DNA from 3 places in the Streptomyces sp. NPDC001822 genome. Region 3 is predicted to be linked to each of the others. Evidence: riboswitches for the same ligand, from Rfam matches in the RefSeq annotation. Region 3 holds a riboswitch; each other region holds the start of a gene.

Region 1 (5,530 bases), on a different contig from region 3:
TGTACTTGAGGATCTCGGCCTTGGAACCGAGACGCTGCGAGCAGTAGGAACAGTCCTCGGGGCAGAGCCCCGACTTCAGGTTGACCAGGTAGTTGAGCTTGACGCGCCTGCCGAACCACTGGCGGCGCACCTTCCCGGCCGCGGCCACCACATCGAGCAGTTCGTCGTCGGAGGTCGCCAGTACGGCGAGCGCTTCGTCACGGGTCGGCAGTTCGCGCCGCAGCCCCTTGTCCACCAGCGTGTTCAGCAGGTCCATGGCGTCGATCCTGGCGTACGACACCGCCTCCGGCCAAGGAGGAACCGGACAGGACCCGCGGACGATGCTGTGTGTATTGCCACACCCTGGCCTGTTGCGCACCGGGCTAGGGTCTGTGAACTGCCTACAAAGGGACCCGCTCATGTCCTACGCCCCGTTCGACTGGATCGACGACGAGGCCCGCCGCCGTACCGACGCCGGACTCGTCCGGACGCTCCGTCCCCGCGCCTCGCGGACGGATCTGCTGGACCTCGCGAGCAACGACTACCTGGGCCTGACCAGGCATCCCGAGGTCACGTCGGCCGCTGCCGAGGCCGCGCGCGAATGGGGCGCGGGGGCCACCGGTTCGCGGCTGGTCACCGGAACCACCACGCTGCACGCCCGGCTCGAACGCGAACTCGCCGAGTTCTGCGGATTCGAGGCGGCCCTGGTCTTCTCCTCCGGCTACGCGGCCAACCTCGCCGCCCTGACCGCACTCACCGGGCACGATGCACTGATCGTGTCCGACGCGGGCAACCACGCTTCGATCGTGGACGGCTGCCGGCTCTCCCGGGCGGCAACCGCGGTCGTGCCGCACGCGGACCCCGAGGCCGTGCGCAAGGCGCTCCTGGCACACACCGGACGGGCTGTCGCGGTGACCGATTCCGTCTTCTCGGTGGACGGCGACGCGGCCCCGCTGGCTCTGCTGGCCGATGTCTGCGAGGACGCGGGCGCAGCCCTCCTGGTGGACGACGCACACGGCCTCGGCGTGCTGGGGGACGGTGGGCGCGGCGCCCTCGCCGCCGCCGGACTCGCGGGCGGCCCGGGGATCGTCGCCACGCTCACCCTCTCGAAGTCACTGGGGAGCCAGGGTGGAGCCGTGCTCGGGCCGGCCGGGGTCATCGCCCATCTGGTCAACTCGGCGCGGACGTTCATCTTCGACACGGGCCTCGCCCCGGCGGCGGTCGGCGCGGCCTCCTGCGCCCTGACGCTGCTGCGCCGGGAGCCGGAGCGCGCAGGAAGGGCGAGGGCGGTGGCCGCCGAACTGCACGGCCGGCTCACCGCCGCCGGTCTCACCGCCGTGCGCCCGGACGCCGCCGTCGTCTCGGTCCGCGCGCCGTCGGCGGAGTCGGCGGTTCGCTGGGCCGCTGAATGCCGTGCCGCGGGGCTCGCGGTGGGGTGCTTCCGGCCTCCTTCGGTGCCGGACGGGGTCTCCCGGCTCCGGCTGACGGCCCGTGCCGACCTGACGGCGGCGCAGATCGAGTTCGCGGTGGCCACGATCGTCGGATCGGCGCCCCGCGGGTCAGTCGAGGCCGCCGACGCGGCCGCCGGGTCCCCGGCGGCCGCGCAGTGAGGTGACGAAGGACGTCCACGCCGCGCTCGACAGGCTCAGGTGCGGGAGCTCCGTGTCCTTGGAGTCCCGGACGGCGAGCCTGCCGGGGGCGATCAGCGCGGTCTCCACGCAGTTGTTCATTCCGGTGCTGCGGCTGCTGCGCCGCCATTCGGTCGTGGGCTGTGGGAGCTGTGCGGGACGGTCGGACATCGTGCCCCCCTCGGGCAGTCTGAAGGTTCCGCCTGACCGCCGCTGCTCAGCGCGGCGATGAGGTCCAGCGAACGCTCGGGCGACAGCGCGTGGGCCTGCATCGTGCGGAAGGCCGAGCTGTACGCCTCGATGTCTTCTCTCCGCTCCAGATAGAGGCTACTCGTCAAATGGTCAAGAACGACCACATCCAGATCAGAAGTGCTCGGAAAGGAGAAGATAACGAAGGGGCCGGTGAGGCCGACGTACCCTCCCGCCGCGAACGGCAGCAACTGAAGTGTCACGTGTGGAAGTTGGGCCGCCCACAGCAAGTGGCGCAGTTGTTCCGCCATCACCCCCGCGCCCCCGACCTGGCGTCTGAGAACCGCCTCGTCGAGCACCACGCTGAGCCGCAGCGGTCCGGTCGTGTGCAGGACGCTCTGCCGGGCGAGTCTGACCTCCACCAGGGAGTCGAGGGCCGCGGGGGGCAGGCCGTCCAGGGTGGAGCGGGTCACGGCCCGCGCGTAGTCGGCGGTCTGCAGGAGCCCCGGCACCACCGATGTCTCGAGCGTGCGCGCGGCATCGGCCTGTGACTCGAGACTGATGAAGTCGCGGTACTGCGGCGGGATGAGGCCACGGTAGGCGTGCCACCAGCCGTTCCCGCCGCCGCCGGCCGATCCGGCGAGCGTCTGGAGCAGGGAGCGCAACTGCCCGTCGTCCACGCCGTAGACGTCCAGTAACCGCGTCACGTCGTCGGGGGACACCCCGCTCGCGCCCGTCTCGATCCGGCTCACCTTCGACTGGTGCCAGCCCAGCATTCCCGCGGCTTCCCGGCTCGTGAGTCCGGATGTGTGACGCAGACCGCGCAGTTCTTCGCCGAGTTTGCGACGGCGTACGACCGGGCCGTTGCGCACGACGGCCTCCCTCCGTTGTACGGAGAGCCGGCCCCCGTTCGGGGGCGGCTCGGAAAGTGGCCAGTGTGGCGCCCGGTCACTGCTCGCGGGGCATGGTTCACCGGAATGGGCGACAGATATATGCATATCTTGGTGGATCGCAGTTACGGACGGCCTCGGGAGTGGCAGTCTGGCGCGAACCACAATCCGGACCGGTCGCGGACCGGTCGGGACGGGAAGGGACGGCGACGCCATGGCAGACCATCAGGAAGCAACCGTCACCTTGCCGAGCGACCCGGTCTCGGTGTCCGCGGCCCGGGCCCACGTCGCGCGGGTGCTCAGCGAGTGGGGCCTGGCCGAGGACAGTGACCTGGCCGACGCGGTCCGGCTGATCGTCTCGGAACTGACCACCAACGCCGTCCAGCACACGTTCGGTCTGTCACCCACGTTCACCGTCGCCCTACGGCTCGACCGGGACGAGGAGCTGTACCTGGGCGTGACGGACAGCCACCCCCGCTGGCCGCAGAAGCTGCCCGCGGCGGTCCGTCAGGACAACGGCCGGGGCATGGTGATCATCAGGTCCCTCGCCAAGGAATGCGGTGGGAGACTCAGCGTCAGCCCCACGCCCGACGGGGGGAAGACCGTGTCGATCGCCCTTCCCTGGGCCGTTCCGGCGCAGGCCTGACGCCGGGTCATGGTGGGCCGGGGCGGCCGAAACCGCTCCGCAGCAGTGCCGGCAGCGTGGCGGCGGTCGCCGTGTTCTCCGTGACTCGCGCCTGCCGCCACGGCGGCCGCACCCGTGGGCGGTTCGCAGTCCGTGACCGCCGGCTCCACGTCCGGGTGGGCGCGCCGGAACGCGGTCGGGGCTGCTCGTGCGCACCGCCCTGGCGGTGGCCGGGCTCGCCGCCGTGCTCGTGGCGATGCCCGTCCTCCTCCGCGCCGTCCAGCTGCTGGGCGGGGCGTACGTGCTTACCGCCCGCGCCATCGAGGGCGGCAGCGGCACGGCGCTCACCGCGCTGGGACTCGTGCTGGTGACCGGGCCCCTGCTGCACGGAACGAGGTGGGGAGCGGTGCCGGCGCGGAAGGCCGGCACCGGGCGGACGCAGGTGTCAGCGGACCCTCCCGTACCAGACGCTGTTCGACCAGATCTTCTCCAGCCGCACCACCGCCCCGGTCTTCGGCGAGTGCCAGATCCGGCCGCTGCCGGCGTAGATCCCCACGTGGTAGACGCTGCGTCCCGCGTGAAAGAAGACCAGGTCGCCGCGTTTCCGCTGCGACCTGGAGATATGGCGGGTCTTGTTGTACTGCTGCTGCGCCGTGCGGGGGAGCTTCTTGCCCGCTTTCCGATACGAGTAGAGCGTCAGCCCGGAACAGTCGAACCGGTGCGGGCCAGTGGCGCCGTATCTGTAGGGCGCGCCCTTCTTGGAGGCCGCGATGTCGAGAGCCCTCGTCGAACGGCTCGCGGCCTCGGCGTCGTCGACGACGCCCGGGGCCAGCATCGTGGTGCCTACAGCGAGAGTGAGAACCGAGGCCGTACCGACCCGGGCGAACAGAGACGGGACATGAACCTGCGCAGTCATGCGCAACCCTTCGTCAGCCGCCTGTGAAGGATGACCTGTCGGGTTCGGGCTGGCGAAGTTGCCCGGCCGCGCAAGGCGGCTTCACCCCGAGGACCGTCCGGATGTCCGGGCGGCCCGTTGTGCTCGGGTCCTCCACTCCTGCCGATCCACTTCTGTCGACCAGGCATCCGGACAGCGGCAGGACTCGGCGTCCGCCCGGACCGCCCCGCCGCGGCGGCGGGGGCTTGTCGTCCCAGGGATCTTTACGCACGCGCTGCCGGATTTCCTCGCTGAAGCTGCGATATGTGAGAGTCGTCACCACTGATCCGTTCGGGTGGACGGGGCGGATCCGGTGACCTCGCGGCCGTGCCGGACCAGCCCCGTACCAGCGATGGAACGACCGATTTCGTTCACTGTCCGCGCTGGGTGCGCAAGTTGGGCTGTCCCTCGGGAGGGGGACCTTCTACGCCGAACGAGCGAGGAAAACTCATCGGCTCGTCGGGCGTGTCGGGAAGGTCGCCGCAATGGAGTCCTCTGCGTGGGCGTCGGGCGCCCCGGTGTTCAGTGCGACGACGCCGGCGGTACGGCGACCCGTCCGGCCCGCCGCTCCCCGTCCAGCAGCCGTAACGCCCTGGCCAGCGTCTCCGCGTGGATCCGGGACTCGCCCCGCTCGTGCATCAGCGTGAGCGCGTCGCGCAGGGCGGCCGCCCGGGAGGCGAGCGCCTGCGCTGCCCGCAACGCTCCGTAGGTGTCGCCGCCGCGGGCGGGATTGATCCGGCCGAGCTGGTCGAGCGCTTCGAGGTAGCAGTCGATGAACTCCGCCTCGGCGCGGGTGAGTGCGGGCAGTGGCGGGAACTGGGGTGTGAGCATCGCTTGTTCACCTCGCGGGGTGCGGCGGCTGGGACGGAGTGCGGTTCTCCACGACGTGGTCCACCAGCCCGAACGCCAGGGCGGCCGGGGCGTCGAGAATGGTGTCCCGCTCGATGGCGGCGCTGATCTCCTGTGCGGATCGCCCTGTGTGGCGGGCCAGCATCGCCGTGAGCAGCTCGCGCTCGCGGGACGACTCGCGCGCCTGGATCTCCAGATCCGAGGGCTGTCCCCGCACCGGCTCCTCCAGAGCGGGTTGCTGAATGACTACCCGGGCCCCGGGCAGCGCATGTCGGTGGCCGGGGGAGCCGGCCGCCAGCAGCACCGCGGCACCGGCACCCGCTTGGCCGATGCAGAAGGTCTCCACCTCGCAGGCGAGGTAGCGCATGGTGTCGTAGACCGCCGTCATGGCGTGGAAGGTGCCGCCGGGCGAGTTGATGTAGAGCGAGACCGGCCG
Region 2 (5,530 bases), on a different contig from region 3:
GCGCAGGGTGGCGAGGAGATCGTGCTCGCGTCCGAGGCGGACAACGCCGAGGCCGCCCTGGACCGCCTGGCGAAGCTGGTCGCCGAAGGGCTCGAGGAGCTCCCGGAGACCGTCTGATCCCGGCCGCTCCTGTCCGGAATTCTCTTTGCGGCAAAGCCGCGGCACCCCCACCGGGCGCCGCGGCTTTTCTGTTTACCGGGCCACCCGGAACAAGCCCAGGAAAATCGGATCAGGGCAGCAGGAAGAAAGCCCGCCGACAATTACCCTCTTTGTATACGGCGTAATTGTTAATGGCGGACTCCCGCGATGTTTACGTGGTGTTGCGAAGTCCTCACCCGGGTTCCGCCCCCCGCGCGGCCGGACCGGTCCGTGCGGCGCAGCCGGTGGGCGGCCGTGACCCGCTCGGCGTGCTGGACGGCGAGCGCCCTGGCCCGTTCGGCGTCCCCGCGCGCCACGGCGTCCACGAGGGCTCCGTGCTCGGCCCAGGATTCCGCGGGCCTGGCCGGCTGCTCCACGGAGTACATCCAGGCGATCTTGTGCCGCAGCTGCGTGAGCAGCGCGATCAGGGCCGGGCTGCCCGACGCCTGGGCGAGCGTCTCGTGGAACCAGCCGCCGAGCGAGCGCAGGTCCTCCCCCTCACCTCGCCGCACCCTCTCCTGACCCAGCCTGACCAGGCCCCGGAGCACTTTGAGGTGCGCGTCGGTGCGGCGCTGCGCCGCGCGCGCGGCGCCCAGCGGCTCCAGCAGCATCCGGATCTCCAGGAGGTCGGCCGCCTCCTGCTCCGTGGGTTCGGCGACACAGGCACCGGCGTGCCGGCGGGTGACGACGAAGCCCTCGGACTCCAGGGTGCGGAGCGCCTCGCGCACCGGGACGCGGGAGACGCCGTAGCGTCGCGCGAGCACCTCCTCGGTGAGGCGGCCGCCGCGCTCGAAGACACCGGAGACGATGTCGTCACGGATCGCCGTGCATACCGACTGCGCGGGAATGCGCATGTCCGAACCTCCGCCTTAATCCCCGCGAAACGCGGCCGATCGACGCCTGTTCCGTGACTCTATTGCAACCGGACGGAATTTCCGACGGCGGGGTGGAATCCATGGATATCTTTTGGCTGGAAGTCAGTTCTGCGCGGCCCGGAGACACCGCGGCAACCCGGGGTACGACGAAGGCCCCGGCGCGTGCCGAGGCCTTCGTCGGAGCGGTGCGGGCGAGCCCGGGGTCAGACCTGGACGCCGTGGGCGCGGAGATAGGCGACGGGGTCCATGTCCGAGCCGTACTCGGGGGTGGTGCGGGCCTCGAAGTGCAGGTGCGGTCCGGTGGAGTTGCCGGTCGAGCCGGAGAGGCCGATCCGCTGCCCCGAGCCGACGCTCTGGCCGACCGAGACGCCGATCGAGGAGAGGTGGCCGTACTGGGTGTACGTGCCGTCCTTCATCCTGAGCACGATGTTGTTGCCGTAGGCACCGCCCCAGCCCGCCTCGACGACCGTGCCGGCACCGACGGCGACGACGGGGGTGCCGGACGCGGCCTGGAAGTCCACGCCGGAATGGGTGCCCGAGGACCAGAGCGCGCCGCCGGACTTGTAACCGGTGGTGACGTGCGAACCGGCGACCGGGAGGTGGAAGGCGTTGAGACGGGCGCGCTCGGCGGCGCGTGCGGCACGCGCCTTCTCCTCGCGGACCTCCTTGGCGCGGGCCTCCGCCTTGCGCTTGGCCTCGGCCTTCGCCGCGGCGACGTCGGCCTGGTGCTGCTGCGCCTCCGCCTGGGCCTCGATCTGTGCGGCGAGGCTCGTGTCGAGGGCGACCGCCTGGGCCAGGCCGGTGCTTGCGGTGACCTCGGAGTCCGCGGCGAGCGCCGGGGAGGCTGTGGCGCCGATGACACCGGTGGTGGCGAGGGCGGCGATGCCGGCGACCCGGGCGCCCCTGCGCGTCAGGCGGCTCGGGGCACGGTGCTTCCCGGCGGCACGGATGAACGCCATGAAGTGGCTGGTCCTTTCCTTCCTTCTCGCCTACCGGGTTAGCTGACGGGTTCGGAGCAGGAAGGTCTCCTACGGGCCCCTCTCGTCTCGTGCGAGACGCAGGGATCCGATTCACCCCAGGGACTTCATGGGTCCCCGGCTCCCCAGGCTCGCGCCTGACGGGGACTCGGCGATGGCTGTCCGGAGCCGCGGTCGCGGCTCGTGTCCGGCGGACAGCCGAGCCGACGCTAGGACGGGCCCCTCGCCCGCACCAAACGGAAAGCATCTTTTGTCGGACATCCCACAGGATGAACGCGCACTTCTCTTGATAAATCAGACAAAAGACAGGACCCCGGCGGAGTGCCCGCCGGAGTCCCGAATGTGCCGGACCGTCAGCCGCTGACGACCGTCACCTCGCCGATGCCCAGCTCCCGTACCGGGTCCGCGATCTGCGCGGCGTCACCGACCAGCACGGTGACCAGACGGTCGACCGGGAAGGCGTTGACCACCGCGGCGGTGGCCTCGACCGTGCCCGTCTCGGCCAGGCGCGCGTACAGCGTGGCCTGGTAGTCGTCCGGGAGGTGCTGCTCCAGCTGGTCGGCCAGGGTTCCCGCGACAGAGGCCGCCGTCTCGTACTTCAGCGGGGCCACGCCGACGAGGTTCTGCACGGCGGTCTCACGCTCAGCGTCGGTGAGCCCCTCGGCCGCCAGGGTGCGCAGGACCTTCCACAGGTCGTCGAGCGCCGGCCCGGTCGACTCCGTGTCCACGGAGCCGCTGATGGCGAGCATCGCCGCACCGGTGGAGCCGGAGGACGAACCGGGGGCCGTCGAACGCAGCACCTGGCCGAAGGCCCGGACACCGTAGGTGTAGCCCTTCTCCTCGCGCAGCACGCGGTCCAGCCGGGAGGTCAGGGTGCCCCCCAGGCAGTACGTGCCGAGGACCTGGGCGGGCCACACGCTGTCGTGCCGGTCGGCGCCGATCCGCCCGATGAGGAGCTGGGTCTGCACGGCCCCGGGTCGGTCCACGATGACCACACGGCCGGTGTCGTCGGCGGTGATCGGGGGCACCGGGCGTGCCTGGACCGTGTCCCCCGACCAGTCGCCGACGGTGTCGGCGAGCAGTTCGTCCAGATCGATGCCGGTGAGGTCGCCGACGACGACCGCGGTCGCGGTGGAGGGACGGACGTGCGCGTCGTAGAAGGCGCGGACGGCCGCGGCGTCGATGCGCCGCACCGTCTCCTCCGTCCCCTGGCGCGGACGCGACATCCGGGCGGTCGCCGGGAAGAGCTCCTTGGAGAGCTGCTTCGCCGCCCGCCGGGCGGGGTTGGCCTGCTCGTGGGGGATCTCGTCGAGCCGGTTGCCCACCAGGCGCTCGATCTCGCTCTCCGCGAAGGCCGGGGCCCTCAGCGCCTCGGCGACCAGGCCGAGCGCCTTGGCGAGCCGGGAGACCGGCACCTCCAGGGAGACGCGGAGACCCGGGTGGTCGGCGTGGGCGTCCAGGGTGGCGCCGCAGCGCTCCAGCTCGGCCGCGAACTCCTCCGCGGAGCGCTTGTCCGTGCCTTCGGACAGCGCGCGGGCCATGATCGTGGCCACACCGTCGAGGCCCTCGGGCTCCGCGTCCAGCGGCGCGTCGAGGAAGATCTCCACGGCGACGACCTGCTGGCCGGGGCGGTGGCAGCGCAGGACGGTCAGGCCGTTGGGCAGGGCACCCCGCTCGGGCGCGGGGAAGGCCCAGGGCCTGGCCTCGCCGGCGGTCGGCTGCGGGTGGTACTCCATCGCTACTCCAGTCACGGCGGCGTCGGTCACTTGTCGGCCCCCTCGTGCGCGTCGGTCTCGGGCGCGTCGGTGCCGTCCGCCTCGTCCGCCGGCTCCACCGGCTCGTAGACCAGGACGGCACGGTTGTCGGGCCGCAGATGGGCCCGGGCGGCGGCCTTGACCTCGTCGGCGGTCACGTCGAGCACGCGGCCGACCGCGGTCAGGGCGAGCTGCGGGTCGCCGAACAGGACGGCGTACCGGCACAGTTCGTCGGCACGGCCGGAGACCGTGCCGAGCCGGTCCAGCCACTCGCGCTCCAACTGTGCCTGGGCGCGTTCCATTTCCTCAGGGGTGGGGCCCTCCTCGGCGAAGCGGGCCAGCTCCTCGTCGACCGCCTCCTCGATCCGCGGGACCTCGACGCCGCCGGACGTCTTGACGTCCAGCCAGCCCAGCGAGGGCGCGCCGGAGAGCCGCAGCAGCCCGAATCCCGCGGCCACGGCCGTACGGTCGCGGCGGACCAGGCGGTTGTGCAGGCGGGACGACTCGCCGCCGCCGAGCACGGTCAGCGCGAGATCCGCGGCGTCGCAGGCACGGGTGCCGTCGTGAGGAAGCCGGTAGGCCGCCATCAGCGCACGCGCCGGCACCTCCTCGTGGACCACTTCGCGCAGCTGGCCGCCGATGATGTCCGGCAGCGTGCCGTCACGCGGGGGCTGCTTGCCGTCGTGGGAGGGGATGGACCCGAAGTACTTCTCGATCCAGGCGAGCGTCTGCTCCGGGTCGATGTCCCCGACCACGGAGAGCACGGCGTTGTTCGGCGCGTAGTACGTCCGGAAGAACGCCTGCGCGTCCTCCAGGGTCGCCGCGTCCAGGTCGGCCATCGAACCGATCGGCGTGTGGTGGTACGGGTGGCCCTCCGGGTAGGCGAGCGCGGTGAGCTTCTCGAACGCCGTGCCGTACGGGACGTTGTCGTAGCGCTGGCGGCGCTCGTTCTTCACCACGTCCCGCTGGTTCTCCATGGACTCCTCGTCGAGCGCGGCGAGCAGCGAGCCCATCCGGTCGGCCTCGAGCCACAGGGCCAGCTCCAGCTGGTGCGTGGGCATCGTCTCGAAGTAGTTGGTGCGCTCGAAGCTGGTGGTGCCGTTGAGGGACCCGCCGGCTCCCTGCACCAGCTCGAAGTGTCCGTTCCCCTTGACCTGGCCCGAGCCCTGGAACATCAGGTGCTCGAAGAGGTGGGCCAGGCCTGTGCGGCCCTCGACCTCGTGTCGGGAACCGACGTCGTACCAGAGGCAGACCGCGGCTACCGGGGTCAGATGGTCCTCGGAGAGCACCACGCGCAGGCCGTTGGCCAGCCGGTGCTCGGTCGCCGTCAAGCCGCCGGAACCGGCCTGGGCTGTGGCCGTGTGACCCATGGGCATGTACGTCCCTTCGATCGGTACAGGATTTTCCTGCCGGACCTGCCACTGTAAGCAAGCGCACGGGCACCTGGCGAAGTTCCCGCCGGGTGAATGTTGTCGTAGATCCTGCCGTGAAGAGGGGCTTCGCGGGGCCCCGGAGACCGCTTCGGACGGGTCGAGGTCGGGGTTGTCGGTGCGGCGGTCCACAATGGTCGGCGTCAGAACCTGAGGTTGCCCGACAGAATCTGTGAAGGAGTCGCAGCCGCGATGGCCCGCCGCAGCACCAAAACCCCGCCGCCGGACGACTTCGAGGAGAAGATCCTCGACATCGACGTCGTCGACGAAATGCAGGGCTCCTTCCTCGAGTACGCGTACTCGGTGATCTACTCCCGGGCTCTGCCGGATGCCCGGGACGGCATGAAGCCCGTGCA
Region 3 (5,530 bases):
GCGGAGGGGGCGTGTCCATGCCTGCCTTGAATGTCATCGGTCGGTCTGTATGTATCGGCGCGGGTGCGGGGCACGGTGCGTGCGCCCGGACCAGGGCCGCTGCGGGGGCGGGGTCATTCGCGGTCGGCGCTGTCGACGCCGTCCCAGAGGTTGGAGTGCCAGGGCCGCCCGGTCGCCCCCGGATCGCCGCGGCGCACCTCGCCCGCGTCGGGGTCGATCACCGTGAAGGCGGTCTCCCCCGGCACCACGTAGTGGAGGTGCTCGCGGGCCAGACGGCGGATGTACGCGTCGTCCTTGAGCCGCGCCTTCTCGTCGCGCAGCTCCTCGGTCCGCTGGCGCGCCTCCCTCGACAGCCTCTCCTGATCGGCGATCTGGTCGCGCTGGGAGATGTACTGCCGCATGGGGTACGCCAGGGCCACCACCAGGGAGCAGACGATCAGCGCCAGGAACGCCGCCCGCCCGGTGAGCCTGGAGCGGCGGGCCTGGCGGCGGTTCTGGGACCGGTAGACGCGGGCCGCCGTCTGCTCACCGAGCAGCCGCAGCCTGGTCGCGGTGGAGAACCGGTCGCGGTCCTTCCCGGCCATGTCTCACGCCTCCCGTTACGCACGTACGTCCCCGCACACGGTACGGGACCGGATGCGGGGACGGACGGAGGCTGGTGCTCCGGACTCGGGCCGTCAGCCCTCGAAGCGGAACCGCGGGAACGCCGAACGGCCCGCGTACACCGCGGCGTCGTCGAGGATCTCCTCGATGCGCAGCAGCTGGTTGTACTTGGCGACGCGGTCCGAACGGGCCGGGGCACCGGTCTTGATCTGGCCGCAGTTCACCGCGACCGCGAGGTCGGCGATGGTGACGTCCTCGGTCTCACCGGAGCGGTGCGACATCATGCACTTGAAGCCGTTGCGCTGGGCGAGCTCGACGGCGTCCAGGGTCTCGGTCAGCGAACCGATCTGGTTGACCTTGACGAGCAGGGCGTTGGCCGAGCCCTCCTCGATGCCCCGGGCCAGGCGCTCCGGGTTGGTCACGAAGAGGTCGTCGCCGACGATCTGCACCTTGGAGCCCAGCTTGTCGGTGATGACCTTCCAGCCGGCCCAGTCGTCCTCGTACAGCGGGTCCTCGATGGAGACCAGCGGGTACGCGGAGACGAGCTCCTCGTAGTACTCGGTCATCTCTGCGGCCGAGCGGGACTTGCCCTCGAACTCGTAGACGCCGTCCTTGTAGAACTCGGACGCGGCGACGTCGAGCGCGAGCGCGATGTCGCGGCCCGGGACGTAACCGGCCTCCTTGACGGCCTCCAGGATGAGGTCGAGGGCGGCGCGGTTGGACTCGAGGTTGGGGGCGAAGCCGCCCTCGTCGCCGAGACCGGTGGAGAGGCCCTTGGTCTTCAGGACCTTCTTCAGCGTGTGGTAGATCTCCGCGCCCCAGCGAAGGGCCTCGGAGAAGGACTCGGCGCCGATCGGCGCGATCATGAACTCCTGGATGTCCACGTTGGAGTCGGCGTGCGAGCCGCCGTTCAGGATGTTCATCATCGGAACGGGCAGCAGGTGCGCGTTCGGGCCGCCGAGGTAGCGGAACAGCGGGAGGTCGGAGGCCTCGGACGCGGCGTGCGCCACGGCCAGCGAGACACCGAGGATGGCGTTGGCGCCGAGGGAGCCCTTGTTCTCGGTGGCGTCCAGGTCGAACATCGCCTGGTCGATGAGGCGCTGCTCGGTGGCGTCGTAACCGACGAGCTCCGGGCCGATCTGCTCGATCACGGCGAGGACGGCCTTCTCGACGCCCTTGCCCTGGTAGCGGTTGGGGTCGCCGTCGCGAAGCTCAATGGCCTCGAACGCACCGGTGGAGGCGCCGGACGGAACAGCAGCACGTCCCGTGCTGCCGTCGTCGAGGCCAACCTCGACCTCGACCGTGGGGTTGCCCCGGGAGTCGAGGATTTCCCTGGCTACGACGACGTCGATGGACGGCACGAGGCATCTCCTTCTGGGATATGACACTGGATGTGCAGGGTCACTGTGGCCTTGCGCCACGAGCCTAACCGGCTCGGCCCGCTCCGTCGGCCGTCCGCCCGTCCCCTGGGACGAAAAAGGGCCCAAGGACCTGCATTACGGGCAAATCTCCAGATATTTACTGGTCAGTAACTACAACAGTTGAACGCTTCCCCCCGCAGGAGTCCCCACGGGCCCCGCCGAGGAGGCACCCGGGAACCCCGGGCACGGCCCGGCCCGGCGCGCAGGGGGGTGGGCGCGCCGGGCCGGGCCGTCGGGGCGGAGGAGGACCCCGTACCGCTCGTGACTACTTCAGGTGGAGCTGCTGGCCCGGGAAGATCAGGTCGGCCTTCTCGACGATGTCGTCGTTCAGCTTGAACAGCTTCTGCCAGCCGCCCTTGACCTTCTCCGCCTCGGCGATGCTGCTGAGGGTGTCGCCGGGCTTCACCTTGTACTCGCCGTCGCCCTTCTCGACCTTCTGGCCGGTCGGGGTGGTGACGGTCTCGCGCTTCTCGCTGCGCGAGACGGGCTGCTCGGCCTTGCGCTCCGGCTGCGCCTTCGTCTCGGCCTTCGGCGCGGAGCCGGTGTCCACACCCGGGTCCACACCGTCGTTGGTCAGGCCGCCGGCGCCGGCACAGGCCCAGGCGCCCGGGCCCTGCAGGTCGAGGAGCTTCTCGGCGACGGCGATCTGCTGGTCCTTGGTGGCCAGGTCGGCGCGGGCCGCGTACTGCGTACCACCGGCGGCCGCCCAGCTGGAGGCCGAGAACTGCAGGCCGCCGTAGTAGCCGTTGCCGGTGTTGATGGACCAGTTGCCACCGGACTCGCACTGGGCGACGGCGTCCCAGGTCGCGACGGAGGCGGCGGAAGCACCGGTCGCGCCCATCAGCGGCACGGCCACGGCCGCACCGGCGACGCCCGCCAGGGTGGCTATGCGGACGGCCTTGGACGGGCGGCGGTGCTTGCCCTTGCTGGAAAGCAGCATGGTTCTCCTCACCGACGCCTACGAGGTGAGCTGTCGGGTTCGGGCCTGTGAGTTGCCCGGCCGACCGCACTCGCGGACGACTTCACCCCCAGCCGGTCCTCAGCCGTCTTCCGACAGCCGGGCTCCGGCACTTACCTGGGTCCCCCGCTCCTGCCTACGGCGCTTTACGCGTCGTTCCCCCCGACCGACGGCAGGATTCGGCGTGACGGTCGAAGGTGCCCGCGGTGCGAGCGGCTCCGACCGTAATCACACACAACCCCTACATTCAAAAATGGGCATAGCGGTCAATCGTCGCGTTACCGCTCGGCCCGGCGATCCGTTCGCGCAGGTCGGAGCGGATATGGACAGACCGGGCGTACATGACACGCGAGTTGAAGCAAAGAGACCCATGTCTCACTTACACATAAGTGGACATAGGCCTCTGAACTACCCCTGATTTCGGGGTGTTTTCCCGCTTTTGATCAGTTGGCGGCCGGGGTCTCCGCCTGCGCCCCGCCCGCGTCCGCACCGAGGGCGAGGCCGAGGTCCAGACTCTGGCCGGGAAGGATCAGGTCGGGGTCGGAGCCGAGCTCGTCCTTGTTGGCCTCGTAGAGAGCGGGCCAGCCGCCGGGGAGCTCCTCCGTGTCGGCGATCGCCCAGAGGTTGTCGCCCTCCTGGACGGTGTAGGTCCCCTCCGCGCTCTGACGCCCCTCGGCGGCACCGCGCGAGGCGTGCCTGCCCGACTCGCGGCCCTCGGCCGCCGAGGAGGACGACTCCTCGGCCGTCTCGGGGGCGGGTGTGCCGCGGTGCTTCCCGGCCTTCGTCCCCTCCTGCTTCGAGGCTGCGGAGGTCTCGGACGCCTCGGGCGACGGCGTGGCGGAGGACGAAGCGCCGGACGCGTCCGCCTTCCCGCCCTTGCCCGTCGCGCCGCCGGACTTGGCCTTCCCTGCCTTGCCCTTCGCGTCCGCCTCGTCCGGCACCTCGGCGGAGGGGGTCGCGGACGGGGTCGCGGTGCCCGTCGCCTCGGCGGACGGCCCGTCGCCCGGGTCCACACCCGGCAGCGTTCCGTCGAGTGCGAGCCCGGAGATCACCGAGCAGCTGGGCCACGCCTGGGGGCCCTTGTCGTCCAGCACCTTCTCGGCGATGGCGATCTGCTGCGAGCGGCTCGCGAGGTCGGCTCGGGACGCGTACGCCGTGCCGCCGTAGGCCGACCAGGTGGCCTCGGAGAACTGCAGGCCTCCGTAGTAGCCGTTGCCGAGGTCGGCGCTCCATATGCCACCGCTCTCGCACTCGGCGACGCGGTCCCACGTCGAGGCGTCTGCGGCCTGTGCGCCGCCGGCGCCGAGCAGCGGGATGGCAATCGCCGATCCTGTGACGCCTGCGGCGACGACGATGGCGGGTGCCTGACGAGGGCGACGGTGTCTGCCGTTCGCGGAGCCCATGGGATTGCCTTCCGTGTGACTGACATGTGACGGGTGAGTCGAACGGTGAACCTAGCCGTACTCGAACGTGTGTCACAAGTCGATGCAGCGGAGATCACGTGAAAGTCACGGAGTTGACAGAATGTCACCTTCCGGCGCCGTATGGCCGGGAACGAACTCCACAGGGAGTGTGCGCAGTCCACGCATGATGAGTCCACCGCGCCATCGCAAATCGGCATGTTCGGCAGCGAGCCGCAGGTCAGGGAGCCGTTTCAGCAGGGTCGCCAGGGCGACCCGCCCCTCCAGACGGGCCAGCGGCGCACCCAGGCAGTAGTGGATGCCGTGCCCGTAACCGAGGTGCTGGTTGTCACTCCGAGCGAGATCCAGGGTGTCCGCATTCTGGAATCGCCCGGGGTCGCGGTCGGCCGCGGCGAGCACCACGAGGACGGGGTCGCCCGCCGCGATGACCTGTCCTCCCAGCGCCACGGGTTCGGTGGCGTAGCGCCATGTGGCGAGCTCCACCGGCCCGTCGTAGCGCAGCAGCTCCTCGACGCCCGTGGCGAGCAGTCCGGTCTCCCCCGCCTCCAGCGAGCGCTCCAGGCGCTCGCGCTGCGCCGGGTTGCGCAGCAGCGCGTAGATCCCGTTGCCGATCAGGTTGACGGTGGTCTCGAAACCGGCGAAGAGAAGGATGAAGGCCATCGCCGCGGCCTCGTTCTCGGTGAGGTGCTCACCGTGGTCACTGGCCTTGATCAGGCCGGAGATGAGATCGTCGCCGGGATTCTCCCTTTTGCGGTGGATGAGTTCGGCGAGGTAACCGCGCATCTTCTTGACCGACCTGGCCACCCCGCCCCGGGGGCCGCCACCGTGGCGGATCATCATGCCCGCCCAGTCCCGGAAGTCGTCCTGGTCCTCCCGGGGCACCCCCAGCAGGTCGCAGATCGCGTAGATGGGCAGCGGGAAGGCGAAGTCGTGGATGAGGTCCGCCTTCCCCTCCTCGATGAAGGCGTCGATGAGGGAGTCCGTCAGTTCCTGCACGCGCGGCGCGAACTCGGCGACCCGGCGCGGCGTGAACGCCTTGGACACGAGCCGGCGCAGCCGGGTGTGGTCCGGCGGATCGATGTTCAGCAGATGCGTCATCAGCTCCGCCTTGCGCTCACCCGGGATGC

Evidence for each region. A riboswitch is a leader RNA that binds a small molecule or an ion and turns the genes downstream of it on or off. The one in region 3 is predicted to bind cyclic di-AMP.
Region 1: linked by a shared signal. The riboswitch ahead of ACFYY2_RS29905 (C40 family peptidase) and the one ahead of ACFYY2_RS24820 (transglycosylase family protein) in region 3 are both predicted to bind cyclic di-AMP.
Region 2: linked by a shared signal. The riboswitch ahead of ACFYY2_RS26665 (M23 family metallopeptidase) and the one ahead of ACFYY2_RS24820 (transglycosylase family protein) in region 3 are both predicted to bind cyclic di-AMP.

What each region holds. Positions count from the first base shown of each region.
Region 1 is NZ_JBIATW010000017.1:38,994-44,523, forward strand. It holds gene bioB (biotin synthase BioB) at 1-256, opposite strand, end outside; gene ACFYY2_RS29880 (8-amino-7-oxononanoate synthase) at 399-1,589, shown strand; gene ACFYY2_RS29885 (DUF397 domain-containing protein) at 1,539-1,778, opposite strand; gene ACFYY2_RS29890 (helix-turn-helix domain-containing protein) at 1,706-2,668, opposite strand; gene ACFYY2_RS29895 (ATP-binding protein) at 2,901-3,332, shown strand; partial or broken gene ACFYY2_RS29900 (LysE family translocator) at 3,499-3,618, shown strand; gene ACFYY2_RS29905 (C40 family peptidase) at 3,757-4,227, opposite strand; cyclic di-AMP (ydaO/yuaA leader) riboswitch at 4,231-4,403, opposite strand; gene ACFYY2_RS29910 (hypothetical protein) at 4,768-5,076, opposite strand; gene ACFYY2_RS29915 (ATP-dependent Clp protease proteolytic subunit) at 5,084-5,530, opposite strand, start outside.
Region 2 is NZ_JBIATW010000013.1:111,522-117,051, reverse strand. It holds gene ACFYY2_RS26675 (HPr family phosphocarrier protein) at 1-117, shown strand, start outside; gene ACFYY2_RS26670 (GntR family transcriptional regulator) at 288-992, opposite strand; gene ACFYY2_RS26665 (M23 family metallopeptidase) at 1,217-1,972, opposite strand; cyclic di-AMP (ydaO/yuaA leader) riboswitch at 1,985-2,154, opposite strand; gene ACFYY2_RS26660 (M16 family metallopeptidase) at 2,344-3,726, opposite strand; gene ACFYY2_RS26655 (M16 family metallopeptidase) at 3,753-5,120, opposite strand; gene ACFYY2_RS26650 (DNA topoisomerase (ATP-hydrolyzing) subunit A) at 5,367-5,530, shown strand, end outside.
Region 3 is NZ_JBIATW010000011.1:203,034-208,563, reverse strand. It holds gene ACFYY2_RS24835 (DUF501 domain-containing protein) at 1-19, opposite strand, end outside; gene ACFYY2_RS24830 (septum formation initiator family protein) at 114-584, opposite strand; gene eno (phosphopyruvate hydratase) at 678-1,964, opposite strand; gene ACFYY2_RS24820 (transglycosylase family protein) at 2,290-2,964, opposite strand; cyclic di-AMP (ydaO/yuaA leader) riboswitch at 2,965-3,136, opposite strand; gene ACFYY2_RS24815 (transglycosylase family protein) at 3,426-4,385, opposite strand; gene ACFYY2_RS24810 (cytochrome P450) at 4,491-5,530, opposite strand, start outside.